Regions from separate parts of the Vibrio kyushuensis genome, predicted to be linked through region 2. Evidence: predicted binding sites of a transcription regulator. Region 2 holds the regulator's gene; each other region holds the start of a gene.
What was found. Region 2 encodes CRP, which controls carbon source genes, mostly activating them, when cyclic AMP is high. Its sites were predicted from a motif close to TGTGANNNNNNTCACA; they were not measured.
Positions count from the first base shown of each region.

Region 1: a site for CRP is predicted at 2,608-2,623, ahead of gltB (glutamate synthase large subunit). Genes of this name have one in related genera too.
Region 3: a site for CRP is predicted at 4,071-4,086, ahead of rppH (RNA pyrophosphohydrolase). Genes of this name have one in related genera too.

Region 1 is NZ_JAKJSV010000003.1:382,015-388,851, reverse strand. It holds gene gltB (glutamate synthase large subunit) at 1-2,366, opposite strand, end outside; gene mnmL (tRNA modification radical SAM protein MnmL/YtqA) at 2,919-3,863, shown strand; gene L4D20_RS08210 (diguanylate cyclase domain-containing protein) at 3,928-5,673, shown strand; gene arcB (aerobic respiration two-component sensor histidine kinase ArcB) at 5,816-6,837, shown strand, end outside.
Region 2 is NZ_JAKJSV010000007.1:144,001-150,837, forward strand. It holds gene L4D20_RS16440 (hydrolase) at 1-689, shown strand, start outside; gene L4D20_RS16445 (YheU family protein) at 700-912, shown strand; gene L4D20_RS16450 (phosphoribulokinase) at 1,056-1,925, shown strand; gene crp (cAMP-activated global transcriptional regulator CRP) at 2,166-2,798, shown strand; gene L4D20_RS16460 (DUF1338 domain-containing protein) at 2,905-3,696, opposite strand; gene astD (succinylglutamate-semialdehyde dehydrogenase) at 3,722-5,179, opposite strand; gene astA (arginine N-succinyltransferase) at 5,274-6,293, opposite strand; gene L4D20_RS16475 (aspartate aminotransferase family protein) at 6,445-6,837, opposite strand, start outside.
Region 3 is NZ_JAKJSV010000009.1:154,005-160,841, reverse strand. It holds gene lgt (prolipoprotein diacylglyceryl transferase) at 1-265, opposite strand, end outside; gene L4D20_RS19610 (sulfite exporter TauE/SafE family protein) at 346-1,137, opposite strand; gene ptsP (phosphoenolpyruvate--protein phosphotransferase) at 1,146-3,392, opposite strand; gene rppH (RNA pyrophosphohydrolase) at 3,400-3,918, opposite strand; gene mutH (DNA mismatch repair endonuclease MutH) at 4,541-5,206, shown strand; gene L4D20_RS19590 (DUF6482 family protein) at 5,215-5,526, opposite strand; gene L4D20_RS19585 (NADP(H)-dependent aldo-keto reductase) at 5,671-6,705, shown strand; gene L4D20_RS19580 (DUF1127 domain-containing protein) at 6,747-6,837, opposite strand, start outside.

The DNA of each region.
Region 1 (6,837 bases), on a different contig from region 2:
AGACGGTGACGAATCAAAACTTCTTTCGCAATATCGTCAATCGTTAGGCCTTCGATACGGGTAACCGTACCAGTGAAGTATTTATCAACAACAGATTTGCTGATACCAAGCGCTTCAAAAATTTGAGCACCGTGGTAAGACTGAAGTGTTGAAATACCCATCTTAGAGAAGATTTTCAGCAGTCCGCCATTCACACCCTTACGGTAGCTTTCGAACAGATCTTTCGGTGATGCTGAAGGATCAAGCTTCTTAGTGCGCTGTGATTCAACAATCGTTTCAATTACTAGGTATGGGTTAATCGCGTTTGCGCCATAGCCAATCAGTGTTGCAAAGTGGTGCGTTTCACGCGCATCACCCGTTTCAACAACGATGTCACACTTAGCACGTAATCCTTTACGGATTAGGTGGTGGTGTACTGCGCCTACAGCAAGCATCGCTGGAATAGCTGCGTGGTGCGAGTTAACGGCACGGTCAGTTAGCAATATGATTGAGTAGCCATCAATAACAGCATCTTCAGCGTATTGGCAAATACGTTTAAGAGCACGCTCTAGCTTGCCGTCATCACCGTTTGCTTGGAAAACTATATCAAGCGTTTTAGCTTGTAAGTGCTCGTTATCAATCGCACGCAATTTCTCTAACTCTGAGTTAGACAGAATCGGTGATTCAAGCTCAACCTTCTGACAGTGTTCAGGTGTTTCTGCTAGTAGGTTCTGATCTTTACCTAGGTAAGTGTTCAGAGACATAACCATGCGCTCACGGATCGGGTCGATCGGTGGGTTGGTTACTTGAGCAAACAGCTGTTTAAAGTAGTTTGAAAGGTGCTGAGATTGATGGGACAGAATCGCAAGTGGCCAGTCAGCACCCATTGCAGAAAGAGGTTCATACGCAGTTTTAACCAGCGGGATGATGATCTCATTCACTTCTTCAGAGCTTACGCCAAACGACTGTTGACGGTTAAGCAATTTTTCTGGAGAAGGTTGGCTGTATTGGTTTGTTGCTTCTGGTAGCTTGTTCAAGCTCAATAGGTTTTCTTCAACCCATTGCTCATACGGCTGACCATTGGCAATGCCATCTTTGACTTCTTCATCAGAGATGATGCGACCTTGTTCTAAATCGGCAACAAAGATACGACCTGGCTGTAGACGACCACGGAACTCGACGTTCTCAGGTGCAATCTCAACAACGCCAGACTCAGACGCCATTACAAGGAAGTCATCTTTAGTTACTGTATAGCGAGATGGACGAAGACCATTACGGTCAAGCGTTGCACCTACTTGAACACCATCGGTGAAACAAACAGAGGCTGGACCATCCCACGGTTCCATAACGTTCGCGTGATATTGATAGAACGCGCGACGAGTTGGATCCATGTTTTTGTTTTCTTGCCATGCTTCGGGAATCATCATCATCAATGCATGTGGCAGGCTACGACCAGAAAGAACTAGGAGCTCAAGTGCCATATCAAAGTTTGATGAATCTGAACTACCTTCTTGACAGATAGGCAGCAGCATGTCGATTTCAGCTTGAGTAAAGAGATCTGATTCAATGATCGCTTCACGAGCCTTCATCCAGTTTAAATTACCGCGAACAGTGTTAATTTCACCATTGTGGGCAATATAACGGAAAGGCTGAGCTAAACGCCAACGTGGAAATGTGTTGGTTGAGAAACGCGAGTGAACAAGTGCTAGCGCTGTTACCATCGTAGGGTTTTGCAGATCTAGGAAGTACTGCGGTACTTGTTCTGTGGTTAGTTGGCCTTTATACACTAATGTCTTGTAAGACATTGAGTTGATGTAAAAATCATCGCCAATATTTGAGATGCTTTCTAGGCAAACACGAACAGTATAGTTACGTAGAACATACAGTTTACGCTCAAGCTCTTCAGGTTCTGTACCTGGACCACCAGAGATAAAGACATGTTCAAATTGAGGTTCTGTGCTAAGAGGGTCAGCGCCAATCATAGAGTTATCTGTTGGCAGCTCACGATAACCCAAAACTTCAAGATTAAGTCGTTGAGCGTTACGTTCTAAAATATCTCTACATTGGGCACGTTTGTGTTCATCTCTAGGGAATAGAACAACACCGACACCGTACTTTTCAAAAGAAGGCAGTTTAATACTGTGCTTAACAGCTTCTTCTAAAAGAAATTCATGAGGTTTTTGCAGTAAAATACCTGCGCCATCACCACTACTTGGGTCACAACCTTGACCGCCGCGGTGCTCCATACGAGCTAGCATATCGAGCGCTTGAGTAACGACATCGTGCGATTTACGGTTTTTTAGGTGAGCGACAAAACCGATACCACAAGCGTCATGCTCCAGCTCTGGAGTATACAGACCTTGCGCTTCCTGCTCTCTATCTACCATAGATTACATCCTTCCAGTTAAATATTGACGCAACATGCCTAAGTCCAACTTAGTGTTGAGTCTGTTCCTTTATTTTTATGAATCTAACCAACCAGTGGTGGTTGGCCTGAGTCCTTTCTGTCTCTCGCTGAAATATATGGCGAGAAAAACAATCCTTGGTGAAATCCAATTATTTACAATCACAATCCAGTGATTTATATAGGTGGGAGGTAGGATTCACCGATTTATCCGCAACTAATCTTGTAATAAAGATCACAATTTATACGGCATTGTGTAAGTATCCTACAATTTTGTCGAGGCTGATTGCAATGAAAACTCACTGCCGTCGTGCTTTTTTTTAGTTAAAAAATGCATAATATAGATAACATTTACGCAACAAGAGTGTTTTTTGCCAATAATTCTGCATGTTTATTGATTTTTGATAGTTATTACCTTTAGCGGGTTAATTATGATGCGTGACTTTCTCTTGCAAGGAATGTAATTAACTTTCAGTGATCGAATTGAGAATGGTTTCGTTTAAAGAGTATCGATAAATACAGTTGTGGTTTATATATGCAGTTACATGAGTTAGTGAATACCATTGGACAAGATTTACAGCGCCGTTACGGTGAGAAAGTACATAAACTGACGTTGCACGGTGGCTTTAGCTGCCCAAATCGGGATGGGACCATAGGCCGTGGTGGCTGTACATTTTGCAATGTATCTTCATTTGTTGACGAGCAAACACAAGTCCAGAGTATTGTTGACCAACTGACCGACCGAGCAGGAGAAATCAAACGAGCACGCAAGTACCTCGCTTACTTTCAAGCCTACACCAACACCTATGCCGAAGTTCAAGTACTGAGAAACATGTATGAAGAAGCACTAAAAGCGGCTGATATAGTGGGTTTGTGTGTCGGTACTCGTCCTGATTGTGTCCCAGATGCTGTATTAGAGCTGTTATCTGAATATGTCGATAAGGGGTATGAGATATGGCTAGAATTGGGTTTACAGACTGCCAATAATCAGACATTAAAACGTATTAATCGTGGTCATGATTTTGAGTGTTACGCTGACATCACCAAACGCGCTCGCGCTTTAGGCGTAAAAGTATGTACTCATCTTATTGTAGGTTTACCCAAAGAGACTCGCAGTGACAATCTTGAGACGCTACAAAAAGTACTCGATGTTGGTACAGATGGAATCAAGCTTCATGGGTTACATATTGTTGAAGGCAGTACAATGGCAAAAGCGTGGCGTGCCGGAAAACTAAAAGCGCCAGAGCTTGATGAGTACGTATCTATCGCTAGCGAGGTGATCCGGATGACACCACCAGACATCATTTACCATCGCGTCTCTTCTGCGGCTCGTCGTCCAACACTGCTTGCCCCCTTATGGTGTGAAAACCGTTGGCTAGCGATGACCGAAATCGGCCGGGCTCTAGACAGTGATGGTGCTCAGGGTTCATTAATTGCTCAGCCATTTATTTATTCAAAACCCGTGTTAGCACAAGAATAGTCAGCGAGAAACTGATATCTTTCGTACCCTTTAGAGTATGGATACACTAGGGTTATTTGTTTCAATGGAAGTATGGTTAAACTGGTTGTGGAATGTGACCGATGGTCACGGATTAGATGTGATCATCATTGCTTTGTCTATTGCATGTGTGGTGATCATTTATTCCCGATATAACAGATACATCGAAACACTCGTGCAGGATGTTCCAGCCGCCTTAATGGTGGTTAACGCCAGAAGTGGTGAATTGCAGCTATCTAATCGTCTTGCCATGCAGTTGCTGGGTATTCGACTCATCGGCCGATCATCTTTCTTTCCTAAGCATATCCCTAATAAGTTCATTCTTAACGAGCTTGAAAGCTATACTTCCGATCAGTTTCAATCTCATCAACTTCAATGGCCGGTCACTTCGCAAACGAGCTTGCCTATCTCTTTAACAGGGAGAAAGGTGACCTATCGTGGCCAGTCGGTCTGGTTGATTTATGCATTCCCTAAGCAAGCCTCCACAAGAGAGCTTCAAGACCAAATTAATTCACTGTCTACGGCTAAAACCGCACTCGATTCCTTATCTGAACTTATCTTTGTAAAAGGTCTCGACGGTAATATGGTTTTTAGTAATCGATCTTTTGATGCTTTTTGGTTAGATCGAAAAGAGGAAGGTAGTAAAGATATTAAAGGGGCTATTCGAGGTCGAGCAAGTAAGCGACATTGGACAACCTCTCCTGACGGTCAAGGTTGCTTACTTGAAACATATCAAAACTTATTAATGTCGCCAGAGGGTGAGCAGCTAGGGATTTTAGGCATCAGCCATGATGTAACGGATTGGCACAATATTCAAAAGAATCTCAGTGATGAAATGGAGAAGCGTAAAGATACGGAAGTGGCACTAGCCAAACGCGATACCATTCTACAAGTGATACTTGAGTCTAGTCCTGACTCCATTGGAATATTTGATGAGAATATGGTGTATCAGGCCTGTAATGAACCATTTGTTAAAGATCTGGGTTTAACAAAGGTGGATGACCTTATCGGTCGTCGGCTTGATGAGCTTATTCCAAAGCAGTTATATGAACGTTTTTCTGATTCAGATAAACGCGTTCTTAGTGAGGAGATCTCACTTCGCTATGTGGACAAAGTTATGGGTTCAGATGGGCATGAGAGATGGTATGACGTTGTTAAGTCACCGTTCAGAGAGCCAACCTCTGGTACCAACGGAGTATTGGTTATGTCGCGAGATATTTCAGAGCGATACTTGGCTGAACAAAAATTAGCAGAAGCAAACCAAGAGCTAGAACGATTAAGTTTAATTGATGGGTTAACTCAGGTATCTAATCGTCGTCATTTCGATTCACAATTAACTACATTGTGGTCTATTCATGTTCGGGAGAAGCAGCCTATGTCAGTGCTGCTGTGCGATATTGATTTCTTCAAAGGATATAATGATTTCTACGGGCATCAGAAGGGAGATGAAGCTCTCAAACTAGTCTCTAACGCTTTTAAGAGTGTATTAACACGATCTTCTGACTGTGTCGCTCGATATGGTGGGGAAGAGTTTGGTTTTATCCTACCAAATACGACAACGGAAGGTGCTTATAATGTCGCAGAGAAAGTTCATGCTCAAGTTAGAGCCCTTATGATTGAACATAAAGCTTCTAGTGTGGCTTCACATGTCACTGTCAGTCTAGGGCTAGTCTCAATACTTCCATCTCCGACAGATTCAATGGAATCGATCGTAGCAATGGCCGATAGCGCCTTGTATCAAGCTAAGTCGGATGGCCGCAATCGAACTAATATCCATGTTAGCACTTTATAAATACTTGATTATTAGTGGCTAAACCCATAACCCAGAAGGGCATGGATGTGATGCACTTAGCTTACCTATCAAGAGTAAAAAGAGTAGAATAAATATCTAATTACCACCAGTTCCCTACAGCAGTTAACGCAGGAAGCCTTTAATGAAGCCAATCAAAAATCTTGCTCAGTATTATGTCGATCTATTAGTCAAGCTGGGTATCCTTCGTTTCTCTATATTATTAGCAATGGCGCTTGTTGCACTCGCCGTTGTCGTACAGGTAGGGATAACGCTTGGATTGAGTGGTCATGTTGATGATATTGATATTGTTCGCTCAGTATTCTTTGGTTTAATTATCACCCCTTGGGCTGTTTACTTCCTTTCTGTCGTTGTTGATCAACTCGAAGAGTCTCGCCAGCGATTATCAAAATTGGTGTCTAAATTAAAAGACATGCGCTCACGCGATCAAGAGCTCAATCTAAGGCTTCAGCAGAATATCGCAAAGTTAAACCTGCAAATTGAAGAGCGAATTAAAGCAGAAGAGGCAAGAAAAGAAGCGATTAATGATCTGGAAAATGAGGTCTTCCAGCGTGAGCGAACCCAAGTTGAACTCGCGGAAAGAACGGCGCTGCTCCGATCGTTTATTGATGCTTCTCCTGATCTTATTTATTACCGCAATGCGGAAGGCGTCTTCTCTGGTTGCAATAGAGCAATGGAAGAATTGACGGGTAAGCGAGAAAGTGATCTTGTTGGTCTGACGCCAAGAGATGTCTATAGTAAAGAGATTGCCGATCAAATTATCGATACAGACCAAAAAGTCTTTCTTGATAATCAAGCGATTACTTACGAGCAGTGGCTTGAATATCCAGATGGCAGGAAGAACTACTTTGAATTACGAAAAGTGCCTTTTTACAGTAAAGAGGGTGCACACTTAGGTTTAGTGGGTTTTGGTCGAGATATTACCGAGCGTAAACAGCACGAGGACTCACTAGAGAAAGCGAGTAGAGACAAAACAACGTTTATTTCTACCATCAGTCATGAGCTTCGAACACCTCTTAATGGAATTGTCGGTCTAAGTCGTATGCTTCTTGATAGCCAGCTTAATCAAGAACAGCGTAAATACATGCAAACCATCAATGTCAGTGCTATCACACTAGGAAATATTTTCAGTGACATTATTGATAT
Region 2 (6,837 bases):
ATAATCTAGCAAGAGCTTACCACTCAGGTGAAATTGAAGATGCTCGCTACTTCTTAAACTACCTCAATATGCGCTTTCCAAATAATACTAAGGTTGCTGTTGGTATTTCTCTTGGTGGCAACATGCTAGCAAACTATCTTGCTCACTATAAAGAGCAGCCTATGTTAGACGCCGCAACGATTGTCTCTGCACCGCTGGATCTATCATCCTGCTCTAAACGTATTGAACAGGGGTTTTCCAAGATTTATCGCCGTTACTTAGTCTCATCGTTGAAAAAGAGCGCATTGCATAAACACCGTTTGCTAAAAGGAGAACTAGGGCTTTCTTATAAGCGTATCAAGCGTATCTCAAAGCTGTATGAATTTGACGAGCTCATCACCGCACCTCTGCATGGATTCGAGAGTGCACAGAACTATTACCAACGCTGTTCTGGTATACATCGACTGCAAGAAATTAAGCTTCCATTGCAGATTATTCATGCCAAAGACGACCCGTTCATGACTCACGATGTCATCCCTAGTTTTATTCTTCCCGATAACATCGACTATCGACTCCTCGATCATGGTGGCCATGTTGGTTTTATATCCGGCAGCTTAACCAACCCTAGTTTCTGGCTAGAGCAAATGCTACCGGCTTACTATGAATCCCTAAAACAAAAAGACACACTAAAAACAAAATTGAGCGACTAGAAAGAGCACTATGATTATTCCTTGGCAACAGATAGAAAACGAGACACTAGAAAACCTCATCAAAGAATTTGTCCTTCGTGAAGGGACCGATTACGGTGAACATGAATGTTCATTACAAGATAAAATCGAGCAGGTGAAAAATCTGTTAAAAAGCGGCGAAGCGACGGTTGTGTTCTCAGAGTTACATGAAACAGTGGACATAAAATTACGCAATTCGCTATAGCCTTCTCGCTTTTCACTTCACTCCTTTGCTCAACGTAGACCTTTCTATTTTGCATGCTATAGTGAAAAACTGGCTTAGGGGCTTCAATCAATATGAAGCTTCAAGCTCTAAACAAGTACGTTACATCTACGACAAGGTTTGTCATGTCAGCAAAACATCCAATTATCGCGGTAACCGGCTCTTCAGGAGCAGGAACGACCACCACATCAGAAGCGTTTCGCAAAATGTTCAATATGATGAGCGTGAAACCTGCATGGGTTGAGGGCGATAGTTTCCACCGCTTTACCAGACCAGAAATGGATGTTGAAATCCGTAAATCTAGAGAGCAAGGAAAGCACATCAGCTACTTTGGTCCACAAGCCAATGACTTCCCGACTCTTGAAGAGTTTTTCCGTACTTATGGTAATGAAGGCTCAGGGCAAGTTCGTCGCTACCTGCATACCTTTGATGAAGCGGTCCCTTACAACCAAATGCCCGGCACATTTACTCCTTGGCAAGATCTACCCGAAGACTCCGATGTGCTGTTCTACGAAGGCTTACATGGTGGTGTGGTTGATGGGGATGTCAATGTCGCCCAGCATGTTGACCTATTGATTGGCATGGTACCGATTGTAAACCTTGAGTGGATTCAAAAATTCGTTCGAGATACCCGAGATCGTGGTCACTCACGCGAAGCGGTTATGGACTCGATTGTTCGTTCAATGGATGACTACCTAAATTACATTACGCCGCAATTTTCTCGTACTCATATCAACTTCCAACGAGTCCCAACTGTTGATACTTCGAACCCGTTAAACGCAAAAGGTATCCCTAGTCTTGACGAAAGCTTCGTAGTGATACGATTGCGTGGTATTAAGAATGTCGACTTCCCATATCTTCTGGCAATGATTGATGGTTCATTTATGTCGCGACACAATACTCTGGTTGTACCGGGGGGGAAGATGAGCTTCGCTATGGAACTCATTGCAAGACCAATCTTGCAGCAGCTAATTGAGACCGGGAAAATCGGATAAACTCTCACCGGAGCGACCGATTACTTTTCATACCGTGATCATGTGCACGTTTTTGCGTAAAATATCCTCGTTTAGACCCGATTAAAATCAAGAAATCCTGTGCAAAAAAGGATACTATTCTTAACCGAAATACAAGATAGCTTGCAGCACAAGTAACGTGCGCATATCCAAAGCAGGCTTATTATGCTTAGCTGCATAAATGGAAAGCTACCAGTACACCTTCAGAGGAAGTGAGATATTATGGTTTTAGGCAAACCTCAAACAGATCCAACACTAGAGTGGTTTCTTTCACACTGTCATATTCATAAGTACCCTTCAAAAAGCACGCTAATTCACGCGGGTGAAAAAGCTGAGACGTTGTACTACATCGTTAAAGGCTCTGTAGCGGTACTAATCAAGGATGAAGAAGGTAAGGAGATGATTCTTTCTTACCTAAACCAAGGTGACTTTATTGGTGAACTAGGCTTATTCGAAGAAGACCAAGAACGTACCGCATGGGTTCGTGCTAAGTCTCCTTGTGAAGTAGCTGAAATCTCTTTCAAGAAATTCCGCCAACTTATCCAAGTTAACCCAGATATCCTAATGCGTCTTTCGTCACAGATGGCTAACCGCCTACAAGTGACAAGCCAAAAAGTAGGTGATCTAGCGTTCCTTGACGTTACAGGCCGTATTGCACAAACGCTACTTAACCTAGCGAAACAACCTGATGCAATGACTCACCCAGATGGCATGCAGATTAAGATCACTCGTCAAGAGATTGGTCAAATCGTTGGCTGTTCTCGTGAAACCGTTGGTCGTATCTTGAAGATGCTAGAAGAGCAGAATCTGATTTCTGCCCACGGTAAGACTATCGTTGTTTACGGTACTCGTTAATTTCTAACTAATTAGAGATTAAGAAAAATATTAAAGCCACCAGCTGCGAAAGTTGGTGGCTTTTTCGTTTCTTAGCCGTAGAGCTAATGAAAAGTTTTAACTAACGTTAGCTATCCGTACTTTCAAAGATTTTATCCGCTGAAGCCGCAACAAAACCGGTATATAGCGAACCATTTGCCATCGGATATCGCTTAGCAAATTCATAAAATCCGCCCGGAATAATTTCTATCCCTTCAGTAAAGCTAACCGCTACTTTATCGGCCATGGTCGACGACTGCTCAAGCAGTACATCAGCCGAGCCTTTCACTTCACCACCCGCTTCATTAATGACAAAACCAGAAGTACGTAAATGGTCATTGACCTGCTTCACTTCATCGAATTCATTAAGCTGATTCACACTCACGGTAAAGTGATTCGCACCATAGCCATGAGCGGCTAACCAAGCCGCATACTCACTTTCTTTTGCTAACACTTGGAAATCAGCATAACTCAAGTCCCAAAGTCGGCCACCGGATAAGAACTCATGACCTTTTAGGTTACTATGATCCAATTGCTCTACAAGCTTGGCGACGATCTGCTGCAGTTCAACAGAACACTCATCAACCTTGAGTTCGCTGATGAACACTTTCGGCTGATTAGGGTCTTGATGCTCATAGTGTTTTGCCACAAGTTTTTTGCTCTCAAACTCATAATCACCACAAGCAACATATCCCACATCCAAAAACGGCTTAGCCAACGTCTCAATACCAAGAGGCGCTAAATTGAATGTTCTCAACGCAATATGGTCATTAATTAATTCGTCGTTCTCACGCAGTAATTGATGAACTTTTTCTGCCGATGGGCACAAACGCTCAATATAATCATTCCATAAAGCGCCAAATAGAGTATCCGGTGTCATAACGTGTCCTTGTTTAGAGTTCGAGTTACAATTCAATGCCAGGGCTGAAGGTCGCAGGAAGAAGCGTTTCATCGCCTTCCATTGAAGCCATTGGGTACGCACAGTAATCTGCGGCGTAGTAAGCGCTTGGTCTTAAGTTACCGGAAGCACCCGGACCACCAAATGGTGCATCCCCGCTTGCTCCTGTTAACTGGCGATTTCGATTAACGATACCCGCACGAATATGGTCAACAAAGTAATTCCACTCACTATCATCGGTAGAGACTAAGCCAGCCGATAAACCAAATCGCGTATCATTTGCCATTTCTACAGCGCTTTCGATACCTTGATAGCGAACGACTTGTAGCAGTGGGCCGAAATACTCTTCATCTGGCAGTTCATCAATCGCTGTCACATCGATAATACCCGGAGTGACAAAAGCCGCTTCTCCGGCTCTTGCTTCAACAAGGCTCTCACCGCCAAGCGATTGCAATTCGCTTTGAGCATTAAGTATCACTTTTGCTGCCGCCATCGAGATCTGCGGGCCCATGAATGGAGCAGGCTCTGCAAACGGCTGGTCAACATTGATTTTCTGAGTTGCTTTAACTAGTGCAACCAACAGTGCGTCACCCTTTTCACCTTGAGGTACATAAAGGCGACGAGCACACGTACAGCGTTGACCTGCACTGATAAAGGCAGACTGTATAATCGTATACACTGTAGCGTCTAAGTCACCATAATCGTTTGAGATAACCATCGGATTATTGCCACCCATCTCAAGCGCAAGCATTTTACCCGGCTGCCCAGCAAACTGACGATGCAACACATGTCCTGTATTCGCGCTGCCAGTAAACAATACGCCATCAATGCCTTTCGCATCGGCTAACGCAATACCTGTCTCTTTAGCGCCTTGAACAAGGTTAAGCACGCCTGCAGGTAAACCGGCTTGTTGCCACAACTTCATAGCAAATTCACCTATCCACGGCGTCTGCTCTGAAGGTTTAAATACCACAGTATTTCCAGCTAGTAATGCTGGAACAATATGACCATTGGGTAGATGGGCAGGAAAGTTGTACGGGCCAAAGACCGCCATAACACCGAGCGGCTTATGACGAAGAACAATTTGGTTACCTGCGGCTTCGCGTCTCGCGTCACCTGTTCGCTCATGATAAGCACGAATAGAGATGGCTATTTTACCGGCCATTGCACCCGCTTCCGTACGAGTTTCCCAGATTGGCTTGCCCGTTTCTTTAGCAATGATTTCAGCGATTTCTTCGCTGTTCTCTTTTACTTTTTCAGCAAACCTTAGAACGACCTGTTCTCTCTCTGCGAAACTTGTTTTCTTCCACTCAACAAGCGCCTTTCGAGCAGCACTAACGGCCGATTCGACTTGAGCTGGCGTAGCACTATCGCCTTGCCAAATCTGCTGATTGTTGTACGGGCTCGTTGAAATCATCGCATCGCCTTGTCCTGCAATCCATTCTCCACCAATCCAATGAGTCATAAATAAATCCTTTTCTTGTTACTGCAAAACTTTCCACGTGGAAAATTGTTTATAGAGTTTTCTACTTCTGAACTGACCACCTTTAAGCAGCCTATTACTGAGCAAGCATCCGTACATAGTCGCCCTGAGCAACTTGCAATGCCTTTGCTACATCTGGCGCTAAAATAACGCTGTCGCTGGCTTGGTCATACGCAGCCTTTGCCGCAGTCGCTCTAAAGTTCTCAAATGACGTATTTGAAATTAGGTAGTGATCTGCACTAGTGTGCTCAGCAATAACGACTTTTGATCTAAAAGAATTTCTGATTGAATCAATATTTCGCGCATCACATTCAACCGTCGGGCCTGCATCAAAAATATCGACATAGTTTCGACAAGTGAAACCTTCTCGCTCTAGCAATTTAAGCGCAGGTAGAGTGTTCTCGTGCACTTGTCCAATGACGGCCTGAGCCTCTTTGCTCAACAAGTTTACGTAGATTGGAAGCTTAGGCATGAGGTCAGCAATAAAACCTTTCTTACCGATACCGGTTAAGTAATCTGCCATGGTGAAATCAATGGAGAAAAAGTGCTCTTGTAGCCACTGCCAAAAAGGAGAATTACCTTCTTCATCTGAAACACCACGCATCTCGGCAAAGATAGTTTTAGAGAAACGATGTGGATGCTCAGCCAACATTAAGAATCGGCACTTAGACATCAAGCGACCATTAAGACCGCCACGAAAGCTTGGGCGTAAAAACAGAGTACATATTTCGCTGCAACCCGTGTAGTTATTACCAAACGTCAGCAATTTAACCACATTGTTCACACCCAGTTTTGGTGAGGCGTGTACAACGGTGCTGATGTGGTAAGAATAAAATGGAACATCCCAGCCAATTGATGCCTCAACTCCGGTACACCCGGCTACCTCTTCGGTTTCACTATCAAAGCCGACCATCAGGTAGCCTTCATCACCCGGCTCGGTAACGCCATCTTTAGTAAAGCTATATTCAGAGTGTTGTATACGATTAGTAAGGAGTTCTTCATTAACAGGAAGAGATGTAAAACCATGACCAGACTCAACAGCGCAAGTATGCAAAGCATCGTAGTCAGACATTGTAATTGGACGAATTACCAGCATCGAAATTCCCTCCGGATGCGAGTGAAGCTAAAAAGCTGTGGGGCTAAATAGAAACTTAGCCCCGAGTGGTATTCATTCGAATACTCATTAATTATAGAAGTGCTTAACTTTATTTTTTAAGTGAACAACTAACTGTTTTTTAAGTGAGTGACTAGGCTGTAAGTGATGCAATCGCGGCATCAAGCTTAGCAAGGCCCTGCTCAATCTCTTGTGTGGTAATCACTAAAGAGGGTGTAAAGCGCACGATATTCACGCCTGCCACCAAGACCATTAGCCCTTGCTGACCAGCTGCAACCAAAACATCACGTGCTCTACCTTGCCACTGATCGTTCAGTACTGCGCCCAACAATAAACCCTTACCACGCACTTCTGAGAAGATTTGGTACTTATCATTAATCTTAGCCAGTCCTTCGCGGAAAATAGCTTCACGCTCTTTTACACCCGCTAGAGTTTCAGGCTGACTAACAATATCAACAACTGCTTCGGCAACAGCACACGCCAATGGGTTACCACCGTAAGTCGAACCGTGCGTACCCACTTTCAA
Region 3 (6,837 bases), on a different contig from region 2:
GATCTTGTAGAAATATCTCAAAGTTATAGAAAAGAACGTAGCCAACTCGGCCACCAATCACTACCCCTAAAAAACCAGCAAACAATAAGTCAGATACTTGTTCACGAGTCCAACCACTGTTTGGTTTATCTGCACGACGGTTTGCAAGCCACATCGCAAAGGCAAAGCCGACTAGGTACATAAGCCCATACCATCGGATTGAGATCGGACCTAATGAAATAAGAACAGGATCGATATTGGGAAATTGAATGAGCCCCTGAGACATAAACGATTACTCTTTAATTGAAGTTAGTAAACTAAAATATTAGTCCGCTAAAGTGTTATAAGTTATAGGTTGAGACGAGATTACAGCAGCATAGTTCCAGCGACAAACATTAAAAATAAGGCAAATACCTTTTTTAACATCGCTGTTGGTAGAGTACTTGCGAGTCTTGCACCTATTTTGGTGGTAAACATTGAAGTCGACGCTATCGCAATTAGGGCAGGAAGATACACATAACCAACACTGTAGTTTGGCAAGCCTTCTGCTCTATAGCCATGCAATATGAAGCCTGTCATCCCTGATATCGCAATCATACAACCACATACCGATGATGAACCAACCGCTTTACGCATTTGGACGCCATAGCGACTCAAGAATGGAACAGACAACGATCCCCCACCAATTCCAGCAAGGCTTGAAACCACACCAATGCAGGAACCACATAGTAGTGTCACAGGGTTACTGGGCATCTCTCTCACACGGGTCGACTTAACTGATATCAACATTTGAATAGCAAGGAGCGTAACGATAGCGGCAAAAATTCTTGGTAGGTATTCCGAAGGCACCCAGTCAGCAATGTAACTTCCCACAAAACCACCAACAACCACGCCTGGCATCAACCACTTAATGATATCCATGTCGACGTTGCCGAGTTTTAAATGATTAACAGCCGAAGAACCAGAAGTTAAAATGATAGTAGCTAGTGATGTCGCTAATGCAACCAGCATGACACTTTCAGAACCGATACCAATAGAAGGAAGTAAATAGAGCAGCGCAGGGACAACTATAAGCCCACCGCCGATACCTAGTAACCCCGCCATTACGCCAACAAACGCACCAAGCAAAACTAATAAAAACAACAACTCGATATGCACAGCAACCTCTATTTTTTGCCTGCTCTAATGAACCCAGCAAAACCTTTATCTTCAAAATGAGACGACATCATAGTATAGATGTCCTTGCCATACGCATGTTTCAAGGCTTTGTTAGCAAATTGCTGTAATTCGTTTGTATCAGAGTGGCGTAGCAAGTACTTCACTTTAGCCACATTCGAGGTATTCATACTTAACGAGGTGTAACCCAGCCCCACTAATAGCAAAGAACCTATCGGGTCTCCGGCCAACTCACCGCATACACAAACCGGTAGATTGAGATTCTGACACGTGTCGTGGATATGCTTTAGCGCCATGATGACGGCTGGATGTATAGACTCATACACATCAGCAACGTGCGAGTTATTTCGATCAACTGCCAGTAAATACTGAGTTAAATCGTTAGTCCCAACCGATACAAAATCTATCTTATTCGCAATAAGAGGAAGTAAATACAACATCGAAGGGACTTCTATCATAATGCCTACCTCAGGCATGGATAGACTAGGATCAACTTTTGATACTTCTTCGTAGGCTTGATTAATGAGTAGCAATGCGTCATCCAGTTCTTGGGCGCTCGCAATCATTGGTAATAAAATACTTAGGTTATGGTGATCAGAACTTGCTCTCATCATCGCTCGGATCTGGATCAGAAATATATCGGGATGATCCAAAGTAAATCGAATACCGCGCCAACCTAAAAACGGATTATCTTCTTCTATAGGCAGGTAAGGTAAGGCTTTATCTCCACCCACATCCAAAGTCCGCATAACAACTCGTTTATTCTGGTATGTATTTAACACACTTCGATACTGTTGAATTTGTTCATCTTCAGAGGGGAAACGGTGCTGAAGCAAAAAAGAGATCTCTGTACGATACAACCCAACACCATCAACGCCTTGGTTGATCGCAATATTAGTATCGGCACTTAACCCCGCATTGAGAAACATTTCAATCCGTTGCCCATCTGCCGTTATTGCTGGTTCTTCTGATCTCTTACTTACCATTGAGGTCAGTTCGCGCTCTTCATTTGCAAGTGCGCGGTACTCTTTTAGCAAGTGTCGATTCGGCGAGACTAACACTTTTCCGCTGTAACCATCTACAACGCCACGCTTGCCGTTAATCTCCTTAAGGTTAAGGTTTATCCCCATAACAGCAGGAATGCCTAAGGCTCGAGACAAAATAGCTGCGTGTGAGTTTGCCGCACCTTCAAGTGCTACGACGGCTAATAATTTATCTTTCGGTATGGAGGCAAGAATCGACGCGGTAAGTTCTCTTACAACTAATATCACCGGCCTATCTAACTGTTGCTGCTCTTTTTGGGTGTTGTACAAAAAATACAATAACCGCTGACCAAGCTCTCGAATATCTTGTGCTCGTTCTCTTAGGTACACATCAGACATTCGTGCAAAGCGGTTAGAATACGACTCCACAACCTGACGCAGTGCCCAGTCAGCTCTATCACCTTTTTGAACCTGTGCTTTGAGATCTTTACGCAACATAGGATCGTTTAACAGGTGGGTAAACAGATCAAAGATGGCGAGTGTTTCTTTATTGATTTCGCCACGCAGCTTTTTTCTCATGCGACCAAAATCATTACGCGCATCTTCAATCGCTAACATTAGCCACTCTTGCTCTTGGCTGATATTAATGGTGGAGGCAGGTCGTACATCCGATAACTGTGGCTGAGCATCATCCCACCAGAACTCACCAATTGCGACACCAGAAGATGCAGGTATTCCAACGGTTGCTAACTGCTTCTTAGAAAGGCTCCAGTGCCCTTGCATTTGAGCATGAGCAATAATAACAGCGAGCTGTGCAGCTAAGGTAACCAGAAAAGATTCTTCGATTTCATTGAATAGCCTAGGGGACTTTTGCTGCACAACTAAAACGCCAAGGACTTTTTTTCGATGAATAACCGGTGTGCCAAGAAAGCTGTGATAGACCTGTTCGCCTAGCTCAGGAAAGAGCTTGAAATCAGGGTGTTTAGAAGCATGGGCGATATTGATAGGCTCGGCGCTGCGTTTAACTAAGCCGACGAGCCCTTCATTGAATTGAATATGAATCTTATCGCCTGAAAACTCCAACCCTTGTGTGGCCATGAGCTCCAGACGATTTTGTTCTTCATTGGCAAGATAGATAGTACAGCACTCCGTCTCCATAGCGCTGCATGTTTGCTTAACTAAAATATCAAATGCTTGATAAACATCATCTACTTTTGAAACCTGTTCAACTATTTCCCTTAGTTGAGAAAGCATGTCTATTCTACCCTCTTTGGAATTTTCGTTTACCTTTCAATTTTCGCTCTTTAAATGGCATAGCCATCGAGGCGAATTCCTTCATTGCACGGCGATATACGTCTCGTTTGAAAGAAACTACTTGTCGTACAGGGTACCAATAACTCACCCAACGCCAACCATCAAATTCAGGGGTGTTACCACGCTGCATATTAATTTGTGATTCATCACAATCTAAGCGCAATAAAAACCATTTCTGTTTTTGTCCGATACAGACAGGCTTTGAATCCCAACGAACTAGGCGCTTTGGCAATTTGTATCTTAGCCAATGACGACTCGTCGCTACAATTTTCACGTCCTTTTTAGTAAGACCGACCTCTTCGTACAGCTCTCTAAACATGGCTTGTTCAGCTGTTTCACCCTCATCAATTCCCCCTTGAGGGAACTGCCATGAGTGTTGTCCGTATCGTTTAGCCCAGAAGACCTGACCATGGTTGTTACAGATTACAATTCCCACATTTAAGCGGTAACCATCGCCATCTATCACTGGCCAACCTCAAATAAAATCTTTAATAACAGTGATTTTTCCACATATCCCCAACGGGAGCAAACTTACTAGTGTGATTAGCACGTGATTTATTGGTAACAACAGAGAACATGGATAACTATTAAGCAAAGAACTAGTTATCAACACAACAATGAGACCTAAGCCACATTTATTCACCTTTTCTGTGAATAACTATGTGCAGAAAGTTTTAGAAACAGATCATTTAACATTCAGCATAACTTATAAAACAATCAACATCGATACAGAACCAACAAATAAACACAACAAAACAATAAGTTAAAGATAAACGCGCAATGTATCTCATGTCACCTTTGTTACTGTTTTCACACAAAAACAAACATGGTTAAAGATCAACCAATAGCAACCTTATCCACATAAACAACCTAAAACTTGGTGTTAATTTAATTTTTCAAGCATTTTAGCAACAAAAAAGCACTGTTTTTTTATACATGAACATAATTATTGCCGTATATTCACTTTTTACCTGTGGATAAGTAACCAAGCGACGATCTTTTAATCTTAATGATCATTTATTCTCCATTACGAATGTCATAACATTTGATATCATTACTGACTCTAAATTCATTATTATCTACTTTTTATGAAGCCAGAACCCTCCACTGAAACCGAACTACTTAACCGAGCTAAAGCGATTGCTGGACTCTCTCTTCAAGAGCTTGCAGAAGAGGCCAATATCACAGTTCCTGAAAACCTAAAGCGCGATAAAGGCTGGGTAGGTCAATTACTAGAGTGGCATTTAGGGGCAACTGCTGGCAGCAAGCCTCAGCAAGATTTTGAAGATCTGGGTATTGAACTTAAGAGTATTCCTATCGGATACAATGGCAAGCCACTAGAAACAACCTTTGTTTGCGTCGCTCCTTTGATTGGCGTGCACGGGCTATGTTGGGAGAATAGTCACGTAAAAAATAAGCTTTCTCGCGTGCTTTGGGTACCCGTTGAAGGAGAAAGAGAGATCCCGTTAGCGGATAGAAAAGTAGGTTCACCTCTTATCTGGTCTCCATCTAAACAAGAAGAACAGCAACTAAAAGCCGATTGGGAAGAGTTGATGGAGCTGATTGTCTTAGGCCAAGTAGAGCAAATTACCGCTAGACATGGAGAAGTTCTACAACTCAGACCAAAAGCCGCAAATAGCCGCGTTTTAACCGATGCCTTTGGAGCGAGTGGGAAACCGATTAAAACACGCCCAAGAGGGTTCTATCTACGAACCCAATTTACAGCTAGCCTACTTGAACAGTACTTTATTTAGCGACATCTTTAATGCGTAGCTAAAGATAACTCTTCATCATTGTATAAGGGGCCATTTTCACTACCGAATTCATCATACGCATTATGTAAACGTAGAAATGCCTTATCCACGCCGAGTCTAACTAACTCCTCTTTCACCTTCTCCAAAGAATCAAAGTGTATTGGCTCTTCATCAAGCTTTATCGGTTCAAGCTTGTGCTTATACTCCACCGCAATTTGGTATTGAGAGAGATCGGAACATCCTATGACAAACACCTTTGGTGTCTGAGACGAGTCTTTATGAAAGCCATGAATCCATTTATCTAATTGTCTTTTTTGCATATGTAACTCCATTTACTTTTCTAGACTCCAATTACCATTCTAGACAAAGACTTCACTTTTGCGAATTCTTACATCAATACGTTTGATCCTAAGTTGGTTTCACTTATATTGGATTCATGCCGATAAGATTCACAAGGACGTACAATGCAATACACTAAATTGCCACACTCAAGCTTAGAAGTGAGCAAGATCTGCTTAGGCACCATGACATTTGGTGAACAAAACAGCCAAGAAGATGCTTCAAATCAATTAGATTATGCTCTTGAAAGAGGCATCAACTTCATTGATACCGCAGAGATGTACCCTGTTCCCCCAAAGGCGAAGACACAAGGGTTGACTGAAAGCTATATAGGAAACTGGCTTGATAAATCGGGTAAAAGAGAAAAGGTCGTCTTGGCAACTAAAGTGGCAGGCCCGCGCAACGTGCCTTATATTCGAGACAATATGAGTCTCGATAGAAGAAACATTCATCAAGCCATTGATGATAGCCTGAAACGACTAAAAACAGACTATATCGATCTCTATCAATTACACTGGCCTCAGCGACAAACAAACTGTTTCGGCCAGTTAAACTACCCTGACACGGCAGAGCAACAAGAAGTAACGTTGATTGAAACTCTAGAAGCGACGACAGAACTGGTGAAAGCAGGAAAAATTCGTTATATCGGAGTATCTAATGAGACGCCATGGGGGGTAATGAGCTTACTTAGGCTCGCCGAAAAACACGATTTACCAAGAATAGTGTCCATACAAAACCCATATAACCTGCTCAACCGCAGTTTTGAAGTCGGCTTATCAGAGATTAGTCATTATGAAGGTGTGAAGTTACTTGCCTACTCACCCCTTGCGTTTGGTTGCTTAAGTGGAAAGTACCTCAATAACCAAAAGCCAAAAGATGCCCGTTGTAGCCTTTTTGAACGTTTTGTTCGCTATTTCACTCCACAAGGAGTTGCGGCGACAAAAGCCTATGTTGATCTTGCCAACAAACACTCAGTTGATCCCGCTCAGATGGCACTTGCCTTTGTTAATCAACGTCCATTTGTTGCCTCCAATATTATTGGCGCAACAAATATGGAACAGTTGAAAATGAATATTGATAGTTTAGATGTCGTTCTTAGTGATGAATTGCTTCAGGGATTACAAGAGGTTGGTACGACTTATTCCAACCCTTGTCCTTAACATTGATAGCTAGGGGTAGGTGAAGCGCCTACCCCTATCGATTACGTCGCTATTCGCGCACTTAAAACTCGGCGAAGATGACGAACACGACGTTCCGCTTTGACTGCATCCGGCTCTGTAAAACCAATTGGG